One region of the Microbispora cellulosiformans genome, then DNA from elsewhere that is predicted to be linked to it. Evidence: riboswitches for the same ligand, from Rfam matches in the RefSeq annotation. Region 1 holds a riboswitch; each other region holds the start of a gene.
The links. Region 1 has a riboswitch for cyclic di-AMP ahead of F5972_RS23595 (C40 family peptidase). Riboswitches for the same ligand answer to the same signal wherever they lie in the genome.
Positions count from the first base shown of each region.

Region 2: another riboswitch for cyclic di-AMP. It lies ahead of F5972_RS19910 (coiled-coil domain-containing protein); the one in region 1 lies ahead of F5972_RS23595 (C40 family peptidase).
Region 3: another riboswitch for cyclic di-AMP. It lies ahead of F5972_RS16650 (glycoside hydrolase family 25 protein); the one in region 1 lies ahead of F5972_RS23595 (C40 family peptidase).
Region 4: another riboswitch for cyclic di-AMP. It lies ahead of F5972_RS14910 (CHAP domain-containing protein); the one in region 1 lies ahead of F5972_RS23595 (C40 family peptidase).

Region 1 covers NZ_VYTZ01000008.1:215,657-219,839, reverse strand. Annotated here, with positions in the region: gene F5972_RS23605 (TolB-like translocation protein) at 1-538, shown strand, start outside; gene F5972_RS23600 (hypothetical protein) at 610-1,701, shown strand; cyclic di-AMP (ydaO/yuaA leader) riboswitch at 2,111-2,272, shown strand; gene F5972_RS23595 (C40 family peptidase) at 2,402-2,902, shown strand; gene F5972_RS23590 (SAM-dependent methyltransferase) at 3,049-3,792, shown strand; gene F5972_RS23585 (BtrH N-terminal domain-containing protein) at 3,797-4,183, opposite strand, start outside.
Region 2 covers NZ_VYTZ01000007.1:20,371-24,553, reverse strand. Annotated here, with positions in the region: gene F5972_RS19915 (MerR family transcriptional regulator) at 1-725, shown strand, start outside; gene F5972_RS19910 (coiled-coil domain-containing protein) at 768-1,679, opposite strand; cyclic di-AMP (ydaO/yuaA leader) riboswitch at 1,714-1,852, opposite strand; gene galT (galactose-1-phosphate uridylyltransferase) at 1,925-2,983, opposite strand; gene F5972_RS19900 (DeoR/GlpR family DNA-binding transcription regulator) at 3,051-3,857, opposite strand; gene F5972_RS19895 (TIGR03086 family metal-binding protein) at 4,105-4,183, opposite strand, start outside.
Region 3 covers NZ_VYTZ01000005.1:517,360-521,542, reverse strand. Annotated here, with positions in the region: gene F5972_RS16660 (alpha/beta hydrolase) at 1-1,334, opposite strand, end outside; gene F5972_RS16655 (flavin reductase family protein) at 1,456-2,043, opposite strand; cyclic di-AMP (ydaO/yuaA leader) riboswitch at 2,332-2,475, shown strand; gene F5972_RS16650 (glycoside hydrolase family 25 protein) at 2,490-3,227, shown strand; gene secD (protein translocase subunit SecD) at 3,305-4,183, opposite strand, start outside.
Region 4 covers NZ_VYTZ01000005.1:149,567-153,749, reverse strand. Annotated here, with positions in the region: gene F5972_RS14920 (helix-turn-helix domain-containing protein) at 1-338, opposite strand, end outside; gene F5972_RS14915 (nuclear transport factor 2 family protein) at 426-830, shown strand; gene F5972_RS14910 (CHAP domain-containing protein) at 885-1,565, opposite strand; cyclic di-AMP (ydaO/yuaA leader) riboswitch at 1,579-1,713, opposite strand; gene F5972_RS14905 (sensor histidine kinase) at 1,967-3,169, opposite strand; gene F5972_RS14900 (response regulator transcription factor) at 3,166-3,819, opposite strand; gene F5972_RS14895 (hypothetical protein) at 3,982-4,183, shown strand, end outside.

The DNA.
Region 1 (4,183 bases):
CTCGGGCCCGGGAGTGGGGATCTTCGCCGACCTGCGGAAGGGCAAGGTGCTGCCGCCTCCCGGACGCACGGACACGTGGAGCTTCCTGGGATTCAGCCCGGACGGCGGGCGGCTGCTCCTGGCCCAGGAGGATCGGCTCACGGTGTTCGACCGGACCCTGCGTGCGCGGGTGAGCCGCAAGACGCGGCTGTCCGCGACGGCGCTGGCGAACGACCACGTCACGGTGGCGGCGCTGGTCGGCAGATGGCCGAACTATCGCCAGGTGCGCCTGCTCAACCTGCGTACCGGCCGCACGAGCCGCACGGTGACCGTACGGCTGCCGCGCGGGCAGTACGTCGACGACCTCGCCTTCGACCGGGCGGACCACCTGATCGTCCGGTCCAGGACCCGGGCCGGGGTGACGATCTACCGGGTCTCGGCGGCGACCGGCAGGGCGACACCGCTACGGAAGATCGCTAGGCCCGACACGACGGTCTGGGTGCTCCCCGGAGACAGCACGTACGAGGCGTGGACGGAAAGGAAGCGCAGGGACTCCTGAGAAGCCCTGTGGCCGTTCGGTGAACGAATGTCCTCGATTGGACGTCATATGGGCGAACGGAGGGGAGCGTCATGCGTACCGCAGTCTTCGCAGGGGTGATGGTTCTCGGCCTGGCGAGCGTGCCGCCCGCGGCCGCGTCCGGTGCGGCCCACCAGGGCTACCAGGCGGAGGCGCCCGTGCCTGCGTGGAAGCCGGCCAAGGTGAACACGCTGCCCGGAGATGACGTGCTCAACGACGTGACGGTCCTGGGCGACGGATCGGTGTGGGCGGCCGGGCACCGGGTCGTGAACGGCCGACAGCGGGGGCTGGTCGAGCGGTTCGACGGCCGATCCTGGCGGGTCGTCCCGAACAGCCCGCCGTACGAACTGCGGGCGGTGACGGCCACCTCCGGCACGAACGTGTGGGTCTTCGGCGAGGGCAGGGCGGCACGCTGGAACGGCCGCGCGTGGACCACGCGCTCGCTGGGCGGCGGCTTCTCGGCGACGGACGCCGACGCGACGGGCGCGAAGGACATCTGGGCGGTCGCCGCGTCGTCCGCCACGGCGAGGCACTGGACCGGGTCGTCCTGGAGGAGCGTCCGGCTGCCGGGCCGCGCCTCCGCCGTCGACGCGTACAAGGCCGGCGTGGCCTGGGCGGCGGGCGTCAAGGGCAACCAGCCCTCGATCATGCGATGGAACGGGAGGTCCTGGTCCCTGGTCCCGGCGCCGGCTCCCGCCGTTCCCGCGCGGGACGCCGTCGTGACCATCCAGGACATCGCGGTCGTGGGCTCGAAGAACGTGTGGGTCGTCGGCGGGGTGAGCTGGGAAGGCGCCGACGAGCAGGGCGACGACGTGAACTTCGGCCGCACCCTGGTGATGCACTGGAACGGCAGGTCGTGGACCGTCTCCATGGGCACCGCCAACGCCCAGCCGTACACCGAGGTGGAGCCCGACGGCAGGGGCGGCGTCTGGGTCCTGCAGGGCAGCTGGAACCCGACCCTGTGGCAGGTCACGGGCTCGACGTGGCGGCAGGCCCGGCTCGTCCGGAAGTCCGGCACCGACGCCGTCGTGTTCTCCGTCGCCCGCAGGCCGGGAACGGCGACGATGTGGGGCGCGGGCTTCAGCGTCCCGCAGGGCGACCCCGACGACCCCTCGGCCAACGGCACGTTCTGGCGCACGCCGTGACCCGCTGACGTCACCGGCGGCCGGTTCCGTCCCCCCGCGGCGCGTCCGCCGCCGTGGGGTTCTCCGCCCCACGGCGTGTCCGCCTCACAGGTCCCGCCGCGCGGGTCTCCGCCTTTCGGGTGGCTCCGGCGCGCCCGCTTCGTGGGCTCGCCGCGCAGGTCCCCGTCTGGCGCGGCCCCCCGGCCTCGCTTGGACGAGTGTGACGCGCGTCACGTTCGCCGACTTTGCAACGCCTCCTGACCTGCGGATTCTCGCCTTATGATCCCTTTATGCGATCATAATCCGATTTGCACCCTTTGCGCCAATATGGCGTGTCTTGGTAGTTTCCTTGCCCAACGAACCCGGCCAGGCCGTGTTCGGAAAGCGCATCCACTGTCACCGTCGCCATGTGCTCTCCCGCCCCCCCTGGGCGCCGGTGATGCCGAATCCGGGCCAGCAAGGAGGCCCGGAACCGGGGAACCAATCGACCTTCGACCCGAAGGTCTGGGGTGAATCGGCGCGCCCAGCGCCGTAGGGCGACTTCCCTGCCCGAATCCGTCAGCTAACCCGGTAGGCGCAAGCGGAAGACTCTAGGAGAGATCCCCTGTCCGCCAACCCCACCACCCTGCTTCGCGCTGCCTGCGTCACGCTGAGTAGCGCAGCGCTCACCGTCTCCCTGGGAGGCTTCGGCGCACTCCCCGCCGGCGCCGTCACGGGGACCGTGACAGCCCCGCCCCCGGACTCGACGGCCATCCCGCCCGAGCCTCCCGTCACGGCGTTCACCCCGTACGCCGGACAGGCCGCCGCCACCCCCGCGGAGGCCTCCGTGGACACGAAGCTCACCAAAGCCGCTCTCCAGCAGGAGAAGGCCGAGCAGGCCATCAAGGTGGCGAGAAAGCACCTCGGCGATCCCTACGTCTGGGGCGCCACGGGCCCGCGGGCGTTCGACTGCTCCGGGCTGGTCCAGTTCGCCTGGCGCAAGGCCGGCGTCAAGATCCCGCGTACGACGTGGTCCATCCTCAGCGCCGTCAAGAAGAGGGTCTCCCTGGCGCGTCTCAAGCCGGGTGACCTCATCTTCACCAGCGGCGGCGGCCACGTGGGCATGTACATAGGGAACAAGAAGGTGATCAACGCTCCCCACTCCGGCGCGGTGGTCAGGGTCGACCGCCTCAAGGGCTACTGGAGGAGCAACTTCGTCGCCGCCGTACGCCCCGGCGTGTGACGCAGGCGTCATGGCACGTCCTCGGCGGAGATGTCCGGTCCCCTGTGCCGGCGTCTCCGCCGGAGGCCGGCCGCGGCGGCGACACGCCGCCCGCCGGGGCGAATTCGGCTTGCCGAAAGCATCCGGGGATGCGGAAGTATTGGGCCATGGATCGCCAGCTGATCAGCCATCTCGCTCATCGGGACCACCCCATCGCCGCGCCGGTCTCCGGCGCCAACGTGACCCGGCTGCTGCGCCGGGCACGGCTGGCCGAGGGGGCGAGGATCCTCGATCTCGGCTGCGGCGAGGGCGCCTGGACGCTGCGCGCGCTGGCGCTCTACCAGGACGCGACCGCCGACGGCGTCGACATCGACGCGCACGGGCTCAAGGCGGCGGAGCACGCGGCCGAGGTCCAGGGCGTCTGGGAGCGCATCCGCTTCCACGAGCGCCCGGCCGCCGACTTCCCGGTCGCCGAGCAGTACGACCTGGTGCTCTGCGTCGGGGCCACGCACGCCTTCGGCGGGCTCGGCCCGACCGTCGAGCACGTCCGCCGCTATCTGCGGCCGAACGGGCTGGCGCTGGTGGGCGAGGGGTTCTGGGAGCGCGAGCCGACCGAGGAGGCGCTCACCCGCCTGGGCGCCACGAAGTCGGAGTTCCTCGACCTGCCCGGCACCGTCGCCGCCGCCGAGTCAGCCGGTTTCGACGTGGTCTATGCGTACACCAGCGACCTGGCCGAATGGGACGAGTACGAGTGGTCCTGGACGGGCACGCTGCTGCGCTGGGCCAACGAGCATCCCGGCCCGGACGCCGCCGACGCCCGCACGGCGGCTCTGGAGCACCGCGACATGTGGTTGCGCGGTTATCGGGGTGTCCTGGGGTTCGTCACGCTCCTCCTCCAGCGCAGAAACTGACCCCCTACAGCTGACGCAGCACCTCCATGGCGTCCTTCTCCACGCGCGAGAGATCGTGGAGGATGACGCCGGCCTGCTCCAGGTGTCCCGCGTCACCGCTCTCCCCCGCCTTCTCGATCAAGGTGGCCACCTCCGTCCACAGGCCGGCGGCCTCGGCGTACAGCCGGTGGCCGGTGCGGAGGCGGCCGTCGTCGATCAGCGAGGCGCACTCGTCGAGGAAGTCGCGGTAGAGGGCGCGGAACAGGCCGCCGCCGGTGCCGCCCCGCTCCATGAGGAGAGCGGCCTGCGGCAGGTCCCGCCGCGGCTCGGCGGCGCGGAGCAGCCATCCGGGCACCAGCCTGCCGGCCTTCTCGATGCCGCGGTAGCCGAGGTTCGCGATGGGAGCGGCGAG
Region 2 (4,183 bases), on a different contig from region 1:
TCTCGGTGCCCGAGGTCGCGGCCGCGCACGCCGACGCACTGGAGGTGCAGATCCGCACCCTCCGGCTGCGGCGCGCCGTACTGCGCGCGGTAGCCAAGCGGGGCTCCACCCCCGAGGAGATGGACCTCATGCACAAACTCGCCAAGCTCTCCGACGACGAACGCCGGCGCCTGATCACCGGCTTCATCGACGACACCTTCGGCGGGCTCGACGCCAACGCCGAGTTCGTCGCCATGATGCGCTCGACCATGCCCGAACTGCCGGACGACCCCGAACCCGAACAGGTCGACGCCTGGGTGGAACTCGCCGAGCTCACCCAGGATCCCGACTTCCGCGCCGCCGTCCGCCGCATGGCGGAGTACCAGGCGGCCCAGCGGGCGCAGGGCGACCGCACCGGCCTCCACCACGATCTCACCGAAACCGTCCGCGAGAGCGTCGGCCGCGTGCTCGATGCCGGTATAGCCCCGGGTTCGGCCGAGGCCGCACCCGTCGTCGACGCCCTCACCGCCCGGTACGCGCAGACCTTCGGCCGAGCCGACGACGCCGGCTTGCGCCGCTGGCTGCTGACGCGCCTGGAGATCGGCGGCGATCCCCGCGCGGAACGCTATTGGCACCTGCTGGCCGTCATCAACGGATGGCCCGCCCCGCCAAGCCTCGCACCGGTGTTCACGTGGTTCGCGGACGCCCTGCGCACGCACACCGGGCAGCAGTCCCGCGCGCGGTAGTCCCGCACCCGGCGGCCGCCATCGAAGCGCCGGCGCGGTTCGCTAGTACATCGAGATGTGGACGTGGTCGTAGTGGTTGGCGGTGACGCCGCCGCGGTCGGACATCGGGCGCCAGCCGGGATGACCGAGGTTGTAGATGCGTTGCCGCCAGATCACGTACATCACGCCGAGCTTCGGGCCGTTCTTGATGGCCCAGGCGGCCAGGCTGTCGCCGAGCGCCTGCATCTGCGCCGAGGGCATGGAGCCGCCCGAGCTCATCATGAAGTCGCAGGCGCGGCCGAGGGGGTGCTCGCCGCTGTTCTCGGCCCGGTAACAGCCGACCGGGAAGCCCAGATCGAAGTGGCTTTCCACCTCGGACCGCATCAGCCGCATCCGGGGCGTGATGTTGTCGGCTCCGGCCGGCAGCTCGGGCGCCCACGAGCCGCTCGCCCTCCGGCCCGGGGCGATCGGGACCAGGCGGTCGATCTTGTCCTGGATGTCGTCGATGAGCTTCTCGGCCTCCCGGCGCTGGCCGGCGACCTCCGCGGCCTGCGACTTCAGCGACGCGGTGAGCGCCTTCGCCGCCTCGGCGGCCTTCTGCCGTTCGGCGCGGACCTCGTCCACGCGCGCGAGCCTCGCGGCCTGTTCCTCCTTGAGCTGGTAGGCCACCGCGGAGACGGTCAGGTTGGGCAGGACGCGCACGCTGTCGGTCTGGTACCGCAGCCTGACGAACTCCCGGACCTCGTCGAGGGTCGCCGTGTAGTCGGCCTCCGCCCTGCTCACGCGGGCGCGCGCCGCCGCCTCGTCGTCGCGTGCCTTGGCGAGCGCGACCCGCTTGGCGTTGTAGTCGGCGATGAGCCGGTCGACCTTCTTCTGCAGGCCGGCGAGTTGCTTCTTGAGCTGCTTCTCCGTCGGCTTGGGGGCGGCGGTGCCCCCGGCGGCAGTGCCGAGGACGAGGGCCGCGGCGGTGAGCACGCCTGCGGCCAGGGGGAACGCGCGGGGCAGAGCCCACTCCTCTCCATCTGCCGACCGGGTTAGCTGACGGGTGCGGGCTGGAGGAGCCCGGGCAGCGACGTGCCTTTACCCCAGAGGCGTGAACGGGTCCCCGGCTCCCGGGCGAGGCGCCCGGGATTAGGCGGCACCGGCTGTGACCGGTGGTGCCAGGGATACTAGTGGTAAAGAAAAGGCGACTGCCACCCCAAGTCGCAACCGTACGGAGATCAGTCCGTTACCACCTCACGCAGCATGCGGGCCGCCTCCTCCGGGAGCACGTCGTTGACGAAGGCGCCCATCGCCGACTCCGATCCGGCGAGATACTTCAGCTTGTCCGCCGTCCGCCGGATCGTGAAGAGCTGGAGGTGGAGGTAGGCCAGATCCCGCCGGTAGGTGACCGGCGCCTGGTGCCAGGCCGCGACGTACGGCATGACGACGCCGAACAGCCCGTCGAGGCGGCGCAGCACGTCGATGTACAGCGGCGCGAAGGCGGCCCGCTCCTCCTGCGACAGCGCCGGGATGTCCGGCACCCGGCGGTGCGGGTAGAGGTGCACCTCGAACGGATACCGGGCGGCGGCCGGGACGAAGGCCGTCCAGTGCTCGTTGGCGGCGACCACGCGGGGCCCCCTCCGCTCGGCCGCGAGGACGTCCGCGAACAGGTTGCCGCCGCGGTGCCGGGCGGCGGTGTCCAGCATCTGCCGGGTACGCGGCGTGACGTACGGATAGGCGTAGATCTGCCCATGCGGGTGCGGCAGCGTGATGCCGATCTCGGCGCCGCGGTTCTCGAAGCAGAAGACTTGCTCCACGCCGGGCAGCGCGGACAGTTCGGCCGTGCGGTCGGCCCACGCCTCGACGACCAGCACGGCCCGCTCGTCGCCGAGCGAGCTGAAGGAGGCGTCGTGGTCGGAGGTGAAGCAGACGACCTCGCAGCGCCCGATCCCCGGCCGCACCTCGCTCAGCCCGCCCACCTGCTCGTACGCGCCGGTGTTGAAGCTGAACGACGGGAAGCGGTTCTCGAACACCGCCACCTCGTACGGCGAGGGGATCTCCGAGCCGGGATGCCCGGGGCAGAGCGGGCACTCCTGGGCGGACGGCAGGTGGGTGCGGGTCTGGCGGTGCCGGGCGACGGCCACCCACTCGTCCATGAGCGGGTCGTGCCGCAACTCGGACGCGAGAGGGCGCGCGGGCAGATCCCGCGGGTCGGCGGCGGCGTGGTCGGCGTCGTCGCGGCGGTCGAAGTAGATCAGCTCCCGGCCGTCGGCCAGATGGGCGATGGTGCGCTTCACGGTGGATCTCCAGCTTCACAGTGCTCTTTCGCGGCATCACTGCGGGTGTGCCGTCGGGGAGTGTCTGTCACAGGGAGGCGGTCTCCAGGGACGCCTCACCGGACGGATCGGCGAGGAGAAGCTCGCCGGCCTGCTCCGACAGCACGGCGCGGGCCTCCTCGGGCAGGCCCGCGTCGCTCACGACCACGTCGGCCTCGCCGAGCGCCGCGATCGTGCTGATGCCGATCGTCCCCCACTTGGTGTGGTCGGCCAGGACGACGAGCCGCTGGGCGGCCGCGATCAGGGCGCGGTCGGTCTCCGCCTCCAGCAGGTTGGGGGTGGTGAAACCGGCCCGGACGCTCATCCCGTGCACGCCGAGCATGAGGGTGTCGACGTTCAGGGAGCGGACGGCCGCGACCGCGACCGGGCCGACCAGCGCGTCGGACGGCGTCCGCACGCCGCCCACGAGCACCACGGTCTGGTCGGGGCGTCCCGCCCGGTGGAAGACGTCGGCCACCTGGACGGAGTTGGTGATCACGGTCAGCTCGGGCACGTCCACCAGGTGGTGGGCCAGCGTCCAGGTCGTCGTCCCGGCCGAGAGCGCGACGGAGCTTCCCGGCGGCACGAGCGGGGCCGCGCGGCGGGCGACGGCCTCCTTCTCGGCCTGCTGCCGCATCGACTTGGCCGCGAAGCCCGGCTCCTCGGTGGAGCCGGTGCCGGTGGCGGTGGCCCCGCCGTGCACCTTGACGATCAGGCCGCGCTCCGCCAGGACCTCAAGGTCGCGGCGGATCGTCATGTCCGACACCCCGAGCTCACGCACGAGTTGCGCGACCCGCACCCCGCCGGACCTGCGCACCCTCTCCAGGATCGCCTGCTGCCGTTGCTGGGCCAGCATCCACCACTCCCGTCAACAGATTCCACCAAATCATGCCAGGCTTACGTTCAGGAGTGTTGAGTTGGGGTGCGGGTACTTGCCGCCGCCCGCCCGCGGGAGGACAGTGGGCGAAAGCCGTACTCCAGGGAAGGCGGCCGCGATGGGCAGACGCGCACGCAAGTCGAAGGCCCGCAGGAAGAAGAAGGCCAACCACGGCAAGCGCCCCACGGGCCGGTAACCCGGTTCCGGGGTCGTCCGGGCGTTCGCCTCAGGGGTTTCTGCCCCACGCGGCGAGCAGCCGGGTCTGCTGGTCGGCGCCGGCCGGGACGTCCCGCTCGTCCCCGATC
Region 3 (4,183 bases), on a different contig from region 1:
TCGGCGGGCCCGTTGGCGAAGCGCACGGTCTCGCCGTCCCGGTAGACGGGCAGCACCTCCCGGCTGCCCGGGTCGCGGTCGTCCACGAACCGCCGCCACAGCGGGCTGCTGTCGGGCGGCCCGACGAACAGCGCGCCGCCGGTGCGCACGCGCAGGTCGCGGTCGTCGCGGAAGGCCGACTCCGCGCCGAACGCCCCCAGGCTCTCCCCGAACACCAGCAGCCGGGGCCGGTGACCGGCGGGCAGCCGCGTCCACCGGGCGTACACCTGGCCGAACAGCTCACGCCCCGCCGCCGTGACGCGCTCGCGGTCCACCAGGAACGACAGCCAGCTCGGCAGGTAGGAGTACTGAATCGAGACCAGCGCGGTGTCTCCTCCGTACATGAACTCCAGGGCGGCGGCCGCCTGGGGGTCCACCCAGCCCGTGCCCGTCGTCGTGATCACGCACAGCACCGCGCGGCGGAACGCGCCGGTCCGGTCCAGTTCCCGTACGGCGAGGGCGGCCCGCTCGCGGGCGGTCGCGGCCGAGTCGAGCCCCGCGTAGACCCGGACCGGCGGGAGCGCGGGCCGCCCGGTGAAACCGCTCAGCTCCCCGACGGCGGGGGCGCCGGCGACGAACGCCCGGCCCTCCAGGCCGAGCGACGCGAAGGAGACGAGGGAGGAGGGGCCGCCAGAGACGGTGGCGGACCGGGGCGGCGAGGTGCCGGGGGCGGTCTCGCTGTTGATCGCCGCGAAGCTGTTGTCGGCCCCTCTGAGCAGCGCCTCGCTGAGGATCCCGTCGGTGAGCAGGACGGCCAGCACGCCCACGCCGAGCCCCGCGGCCAGCCGCGCCGCCGTGGCGGGGATCCATCGGCCGAGCACGCCTCCGAGCGCCCGGGCCGCGACGCGCAGCGCCCGGGCGGCGGCCAGCAGGAGCAGGAACACCGCCGCCGCGACGAACGGCACGCCGAGGTAGCCGAGCCGTTCCGGCGGGCGCAGCCCCATCAGCGGGTAGATGGCCCGCTGGGCGCGTACGCCGAGGACCAGCGACGCGGCGCCCAGCCCGCAGCCGAACGTCGCGACCAGGCGGCGCACCCGCCGCCGTCCCGTACGGCGCCATCCCTCGCGCCACCTCTCGCGCCGGGCCTCGGGACACCGGCGGGCGACCGGGGCGGCGCTCCGGCGGGTCAGGGCGCCGGCGGTCACGCCGGCCAGGTATCCGGTCGCGGTCAGCACCCCCGCGATGATCCCCTGCAGCGGCCACGAGCGGGGCAGCAGCGACGGCGTGAGGGACAGGCAGAAGAAGATCGCGGCGAACAGGATCCCGGCCGTGTCCAGCGCTGCGCCGAGCCGCACCCGCCCTTCCCGCATCAGGCCCCCGATTCGCCGCCTGTCCGCCGATCTCGCGGAGCAGGCAGGCTATCAAGTCACCCGCAGGTCACCGCCTTGCCCCCCGCGTCGCTCCCGCGCCGCCGCGTCACCCCCAGTGGTCGCCCCAGCCCCAGAGGTTGGGGCCGAGCGCCGTGGCGGGGTCGTCGTGGTAGACGCCGAACCTGCCGCGGAAGAACAGCATCGGCCGCTGCTCCGGATGGACGGGTTCGAGTTCGCGGACCAGGCCGATCACCACGTCGTGGTCTCCGGCCACGTGCACCTCCCGCACCTCGCCGTGGACGCGCAGCAGCACGTCCCGCAGGGCGGGCGTGCCCCAGCGGGACAGGTCCCAGGCGAGCCCGGCGAACTTGTCGCCGTTGCTCGATCCGAACCTCGCGCACACGTCTACCTGCTCCTCGCCGAGGACGTTGACGCAGAAGCGGCCGGACGTCCTGATCCGCGGCCAGGCGCGGCCCTTGTGGTCGGCGCAGAAGAGGACGAGCGGTGGTTCGAGAGACACCGACGCGAACGACTGGCAGGCGAACCCCACCGGCTCTCCGTCGTCCAGGCCCGTGACCACGGTCACGCCGGTCGCGAACATGCCGAGCGCGCGCCGGAACTCCGCGGGCGACGGCGGCGGCACGTCGCCGGAGCCGGGGTCGCCGAGGCCGGGGCCGGCGGAAGCTGCGGTCATGGGTTCACCTTTCGCGTGCGGTCCGGTGCCTCTGGTGCGGTGCTGGTGCGGCTCTGGTCCGGTGACTCAGCGCTCAGGTCACGAACTTACAAACCCCCTCGGCGCCGCTTCGCACGGGATCCCGTCCAGCGGGCGGTCTGTACGACGAGTCTGCCCAGGTAAAAACATGTTTTGTCAGGTTTACACCATTGTTGCGCCGTATGTACCTTTAGGTGCCACGGCATGGATGCCGGTGACCTCCGCGTCGCCTCCGTTGCCGTGTCGTTGCCCGGACCGTGCGCTCACCAGGGCGCGCGGCCGCCGAGTCCGCGTTCCGCGGAGCCGGGGACCCACTTTTCGGGGTGAATCGCTGCGCAGGCCCCCAGATGCGCTCGTAGGGCACTTCCTGCCCGAACCCGTCAGCTAACCCGGTAGGCGGCATGGAAGCAAGGAGCTCCACCCGCGTCATGCCCACCCTCAGGTTCTCTCCCGCCATGCGGCCTTCCGGCCGCCGCCTGCGCGCCGCCCTCGCCGCGGCGGCACTCGCGGTCTCGGCCGGCACGGCCACCCTCACCGCCGCCACGCTCGCCGCCACCGCGGCGGCGCCCGCTCCCGCCTACGCGAACCCGCACACGTACGGCCAGGACGTCTCCGGCTACGAGGCCGACCACGACTGGATCAACAGCCGGGCGCAGTTCGGCTTCATCAAGGCCACCGAGGGCCTGGACTGGGTCGACTCGTCCTTCCCCCGGCACTGGCGCGAGCTGGACAAGAAGGGGATCGTCCGCGGCGTCTACCACTACGGCCATCCCTCCAACGACCCGATCGCCGAGGCCGACCACTTCCTCCGCGTGGTGAACGCGCAGCCGGGCAAGCGGGGCGACATCCTCGTGCTCGACCTGGAGACCGCCGACGGCCAGTCGGTGGAACGCGTCAACGCCTGGGCCAGGAAGTGGCTGGAGTACGTGACCGCCAAGACCGGTGTCAGGCCGATGTTCTACAGCGGCTGGAACTTCGCCGACAAGTACGGCCAGGGCCTGGGTGACTATCCGCTGTGGGTGGCCCACTACAGCCGGGACCCGGGCGACATCAGCCCGCCGGCCGACTGGACGAGCTGGGCGATCCACCAGTACACCGACTCACCGATCGACCAGAACGTCTCCTCGCTGAGCCCGGTCGAGCTGCGCGCACTCGGCCGTCCCTGAGGCCCGTTCCCGGGGCGAGCGCCGCCCGCCCCGGGAAAGCCCCGCTCAGACCACTTCAGATTCGGACCACTTCAGATTCAGACCACCGCGCCGGATCCGTCGCGCGCCACGGGGCGGCGACGGGGTGCGGCGGGCGCGGGCGGCGGCTGACCGGCGCGCCGCTCCAGCTCGATCGCCGCCGGCCCCGCCACGAACGACGACGACAGCGTGCCCACGACGATGCCGATCAACAGGGCGATCGCGAAGTCGCGCAGCGAGTCGCCGCCGAACACCGCCAGCGCCGCCAGGATGAACAACGCGCCGAGCCCCGTGTTGACCGTACGCGGCACGGTCTGCAGGATCGCCGTGTTCACCACCCGCCCGAAGGGCGTCCCCCGCGACACCGGCCACAGCTCTCGGACCCGGTCGAAGAGCACGACCTTGTCGTTGACCGAGTATCCGATGATCGTCAGCATCGCGGCCAGGAAGACGCCGTCGATCGGCTTGCCCATCCAGGCGAACGCGCCGACGACGACGGCCGCGTCCACGAACAGCGCCGCCACGGCGGCGGCGCCGAACGTCCATCGGAAGCGGAACGCCAGGTAGGCGAGCTGGGCCGCGAGCGCGACGCCGAGCGCGATGAGCGCGTTGCGGCGCAGCTCCGCGCCCAGGCTCGGCCCGACGAGCTCGTCGCGCTGCTTGGTGACGTCCCCGACGCTCCGGTCCAGGGCCTCCTCGACGCGGACGACGTCGTCGGCGGTGATCTGCCCGGTCCGTACGGAGATCGCGTCGTCCGACCGCTGCACCACGGCGGTGGGGAACCCGGCGTCCGACACCGCCTGCCGGGCCGCGGTGACGTCGACCGGCCTGCTCGTGGCGAACTCCACGATCCGCCCGCCGGTGAACTCGACGCCGTAGTTCAGTCCGCGGGTGACCAGCCCCGCGCCCACCAGCACGAGTAGCCCGGCCGCGACGGC
Region 4 (4,183 bases), on a different contig from region 1:
ATGTTCCATCGGCGGTCGATGACCAGCGCCGGGTACGGCTCGTGCGCGCGCAGCACCCGTGCGATCGCGTCCCAGGCCGCCGGCAGCGCGTCCCCGTCGAGCGGCCGCTCGGCGTAGCGGGGCGCGAAGCCGGCGGCGAGCAACAGCACGTTGCGCTCACGCAACGGCACGTCGAGCTGGTCGGCGAGCCGGAGGACCATGTCGGCGCTCGGGTTGGACCTGCCGGTCTCCACCAGGCTGACGTGACGGGCCGAGACGTCGGCGGCGATCGCGAGATCGAGCTGGCTGAGCCGCCGGCGATGCCGCCATTCCCGTAACAGTTCCCCGACCGTGCGCATGACCGCCGATGCTACTCATCGTGGCGCTCCGCGCCATGAAATGGGAGTTCATCGACACCGTCGCGGGCGGCGGAGACACTGCGTCCCGTGACTACGCGGAACACGACCACCGACAACAAGAGCATCGTCCAGCGGGCGCTGACGGCACTGGTCGCGACGGGCGACGTCGACGCGCTCGCGCCGTTGCTGAGCGACGACTTCACCCATCACCGGCCGGATTCGACCTCGAAGACCAAGACGGAATGGCTCGCCGCCGTACGCGCCGCGCTCGTCCCGCTCGCGGGCATGCGGGTCGAGATCCTGCATGTGCTGGCCGATGGTGATCACGTCGTGATGCACTCGCGGCGCCGGCTCCCCGGCGCCGGGCCGGGGATCGCGGTCGTCGACATCTGGCGGCTCGACGACGGGCTCATCGCCGAGGCGTGGGAGATCATCGAGCCGGCGGCCCGGGCGGCCGCCAATCTGACGTGGTGGGAATCGGCTGATCGATGAGCACCCGGGCCGGGGGTCGGGAACCATGGTTCGCGATCCCCGGCCCGGGGGTCGTCAGGAGGCGAGCTCGGCGGGGTAGACCGGGTAGCCGTACCCGGCGACCTGCCAGGCGGGGCGGGTGCGGGCCTCGACGGCGCCGTTGCCGGTGTTGCCCTCGACGGTGCGGATGGTGCCGTCGCCGTTGTCCCTGACGACGAAGCCGACGTGCTGGATGTCGCCGATCTTGTTGCTGCCGCTCCAGCTGAAGAACACCACGGCCCCGGGCTTGGGCGTACGGCCCCAGCGGCCGTGGTCGGCGAACCAGCGGGCGTGCTCCACGGTGTAGGCGTCGGAACCCATCACCGGCTGGATGCCGAGCTGCTGGCCCACCCAGGAGACGAACATGTCGCACCAGGGGGCGTTCTCGTATTCCTCCAGCGCCCCGCCGTCGCGCGCGAGGGTCTCGCGGGCGCGCGGGCTGGTCATGTACCACTCCTGGAACTTGGTCCCGCCGCCGGCGGAGTTCTCGCTGATGCCGACCTGGCTCGCGGCCAGCTTGATGACGTCCTGGGGGCCGACCTTGGGCAGCCGGGCGGCGATCTCGGTCAGGGACGGCGCGGCCGCGGCCGCTGCGGCCGGGCCCTTGCCGGAGGCCGGGTTGTCCGCCGCCTGCGCGGCGGGAGAGGCGATCGCCACGGCCGAGGCGAGGACTCCGCCGGCGAGGGCCGTGCGCAGACAGGTCGAGAGGGCGTGCATGATGGGCGGACTCCCTTTGCTTCCATGCCGCCGACCGGGTTAGCTGACGGGTTCGGGCTGGAAGTCGCCCTACGGCAGGTATGCCGATTCACCCCAGGAAGAGGTTGGGTCCCCGGCTCCGCTTACGCGGATTAGGCGGCCGGGCGGCAGGCCGAGATCGGCCGGCCGCGTCGGTGTGAGGTGGGCTTTCTTGACCACTGAGATGAGCAAGTGGGCCCTGAGTTGCTCAAAAAGTAATAGACAAGCCCAAACCGGTCAAGTGATGACAACTCGGGTTTTACCTGGCGCGATGCCGGACGGGCGAGCGCAAAGGGCGGGTTCGCCCGCCCCGCCGGGGATGCCGCGTTCCCCTTCTTCTCCTCTGCTCACACCTTTGTTCGCCCAGAGCGAACGCACCTCGCTCACCTGGGCAGACGTACGGTCACCGTCAGGCCGCCCTCCGGCCGGGCACGGGCGTCGGCCGTACCGCCGTGCGCGACCGCGATGGCGCGGACGATGGACAGGCCGAGCCCGGCGCCGCGGGCCGACCGGATCCGGTCGCCGCCGTGCCGCCGGAACGGCTCGAACAGGTCGCCGACCTCGTACGGCGGCACCGGCGGCCCGGTGTTCTCCACCGTCAGGCACGCCCCGGCGTCGTCCTCGCGCAGCCGGACCCAGACCTCCCCGTCCCGAACGTTGTACTTGACGGCGTTCTCCAGCAGGTTGACCAGGCAGCGTTCCAGGAAGAGCGGATCGCCGTGCGCGACGGCCGGGCGCAGGTCCTCGTGCACCGTGACCTTCCCTCGGCGCGGCTGCGGGCCGATCTGCTCCATCGCCGTACGGACGACCTGCCGCAGGTCCACCGGCCTGCGGGTGGTGATCTCCTGCTCCGACTGCGCCAGCATGAGCAGCCCGTCGATCAGCCGCTCGTACCGGGCGGTGGCGCCCAGCAGCGCCCGGGCCAGCGCCTTGAGGTCCTCCGACGCGGCGGGCTCCTCCAGCGACACCTCCAGCACCGTGCGGTTCACCGCCAGCGGGGTGCGCAGTTCGTGGGAGGCGTTGGCGATGAAACGGCGCTGGGCGTCGAAGACCCGGTGCAGCCGGTCGAGCATCGCGTCGAAGGTGTCGGCGAGCCGCTTGATCTCGTCCTGCGGGCCGCGCAGGGCGATCCGCTCGTGCAGGGTGCTCTCCGACAGCCGCTGCGCGGTCTCGGTCACCCGGTCGAGCGGGCGCAGCGCGCGGTCGGCCACCAGGTAGCCCAGCACCACCGCGACCACCCCGACGAGGATCATCACGATCAGCGACGACCGGAGCACGTCGTTCAGCACGTCGGCGGCGCCCTGCTCGACGTCGGTGCGCACGCGCCGCGCGATCACGTCGGCGCCGAGCGCGCCGCCCGGCAGGCTGTCGGCGGGCAGGGCGGCGCCGGACACCGCGGGGGCAGGGCGCCCGCCGTGGCTCACCTTGTCCACCGCCACGACGAACCGCTGGTTGAGCGCCCGCGCGGTCAGCAGGTGGGTGAACCACAGCAGCACCGAGCCCGCGACGAAGAACAGCCCGCCGTACAGCAGGGTGAGCCGCGTCCGCAGCCCCAGCCTGCGCCACACCAGCAGGCGGCGGGTCACAGGCGGTACCCCCGGCCCGGGACGTTCTCGATCACCGGGGGGTCGCCCAGTTTCCTGCGCAGCGAGGTGATGGTGACGCGCAGCACGCCCGTGCCGGCGCCGGCGTGCTCGTCCCACACGCTCGCGCGCAGCCGCGCCGAGCTGACCAGGCCGCCGCCGGCGCGCATCAGCTCGTGCAGCACGTCGAACTCGCGGCGGCCCAGCGCCACCTGCCGCCCGTCCCGGGCCACCGTACGGCGGGCCGGGTCGAGCCGGATCCCGGCGCGCTCCAGCACCGGCGGCGCGGCCCGGGGGGTGCGCCGGGCCAGCGCCCGCACCCGCGCCACCAGCTCGGCGAACACGAACGGCTTGACCAGGTAGTCGTCGGCGCCCAGGGCCAGGCCGCCGACCCGGTCCCGCACCCGCCCCGCCGCGGTCAGCATGAGGATCCGGCTCGCGCCGCTCGCCGTGACCAGCTCCCGGCACACCTCGTCCCCGTGGACGTCGGGCAGGTCGCGGTCGAGCACCACCACGTCGTAGCCGACGTAGGAGGCCAGCTCCAGCGCCTCCCGGCCGTCGTAGGCCACGTCGACCGCGATCGCGTGCAGCCGCAGCCCGCGGGCGACGGCGTCGGCCAGTTGTTCCTCGTCCTCGACCACCAGCACCCGCATCCTCGCCTCCCGCTCGGCACCGACAGTGGCGCACGCGGTGTTAGGCCCGGATAAGCGAAGCCTCCCGGATCACCCGCGGCTCCTCCTTATCCGTGATTAGCACCGGCTGCGCTGGAGTTGGGCCCCGTCCCGGGCGAAGGCCCCGGGGGAGGAGGAACGACCATGCGCCTGCGACCGACACGCTCACGACCCCTGCGCCCGCGACCCGTACGGACGGGGCTGCGCCTGGCCCTCGCCACGGCTCTCGCGACGACCCTCGCGACGGCGGCAGCCTGTGGTGACGCCGAGGGCGGCGCCTCCGACGGCGACGGAATCGCCGCCGCGTCCACGGCCAGGACCACGGCCGGGGCCACGCCGTCGGCCT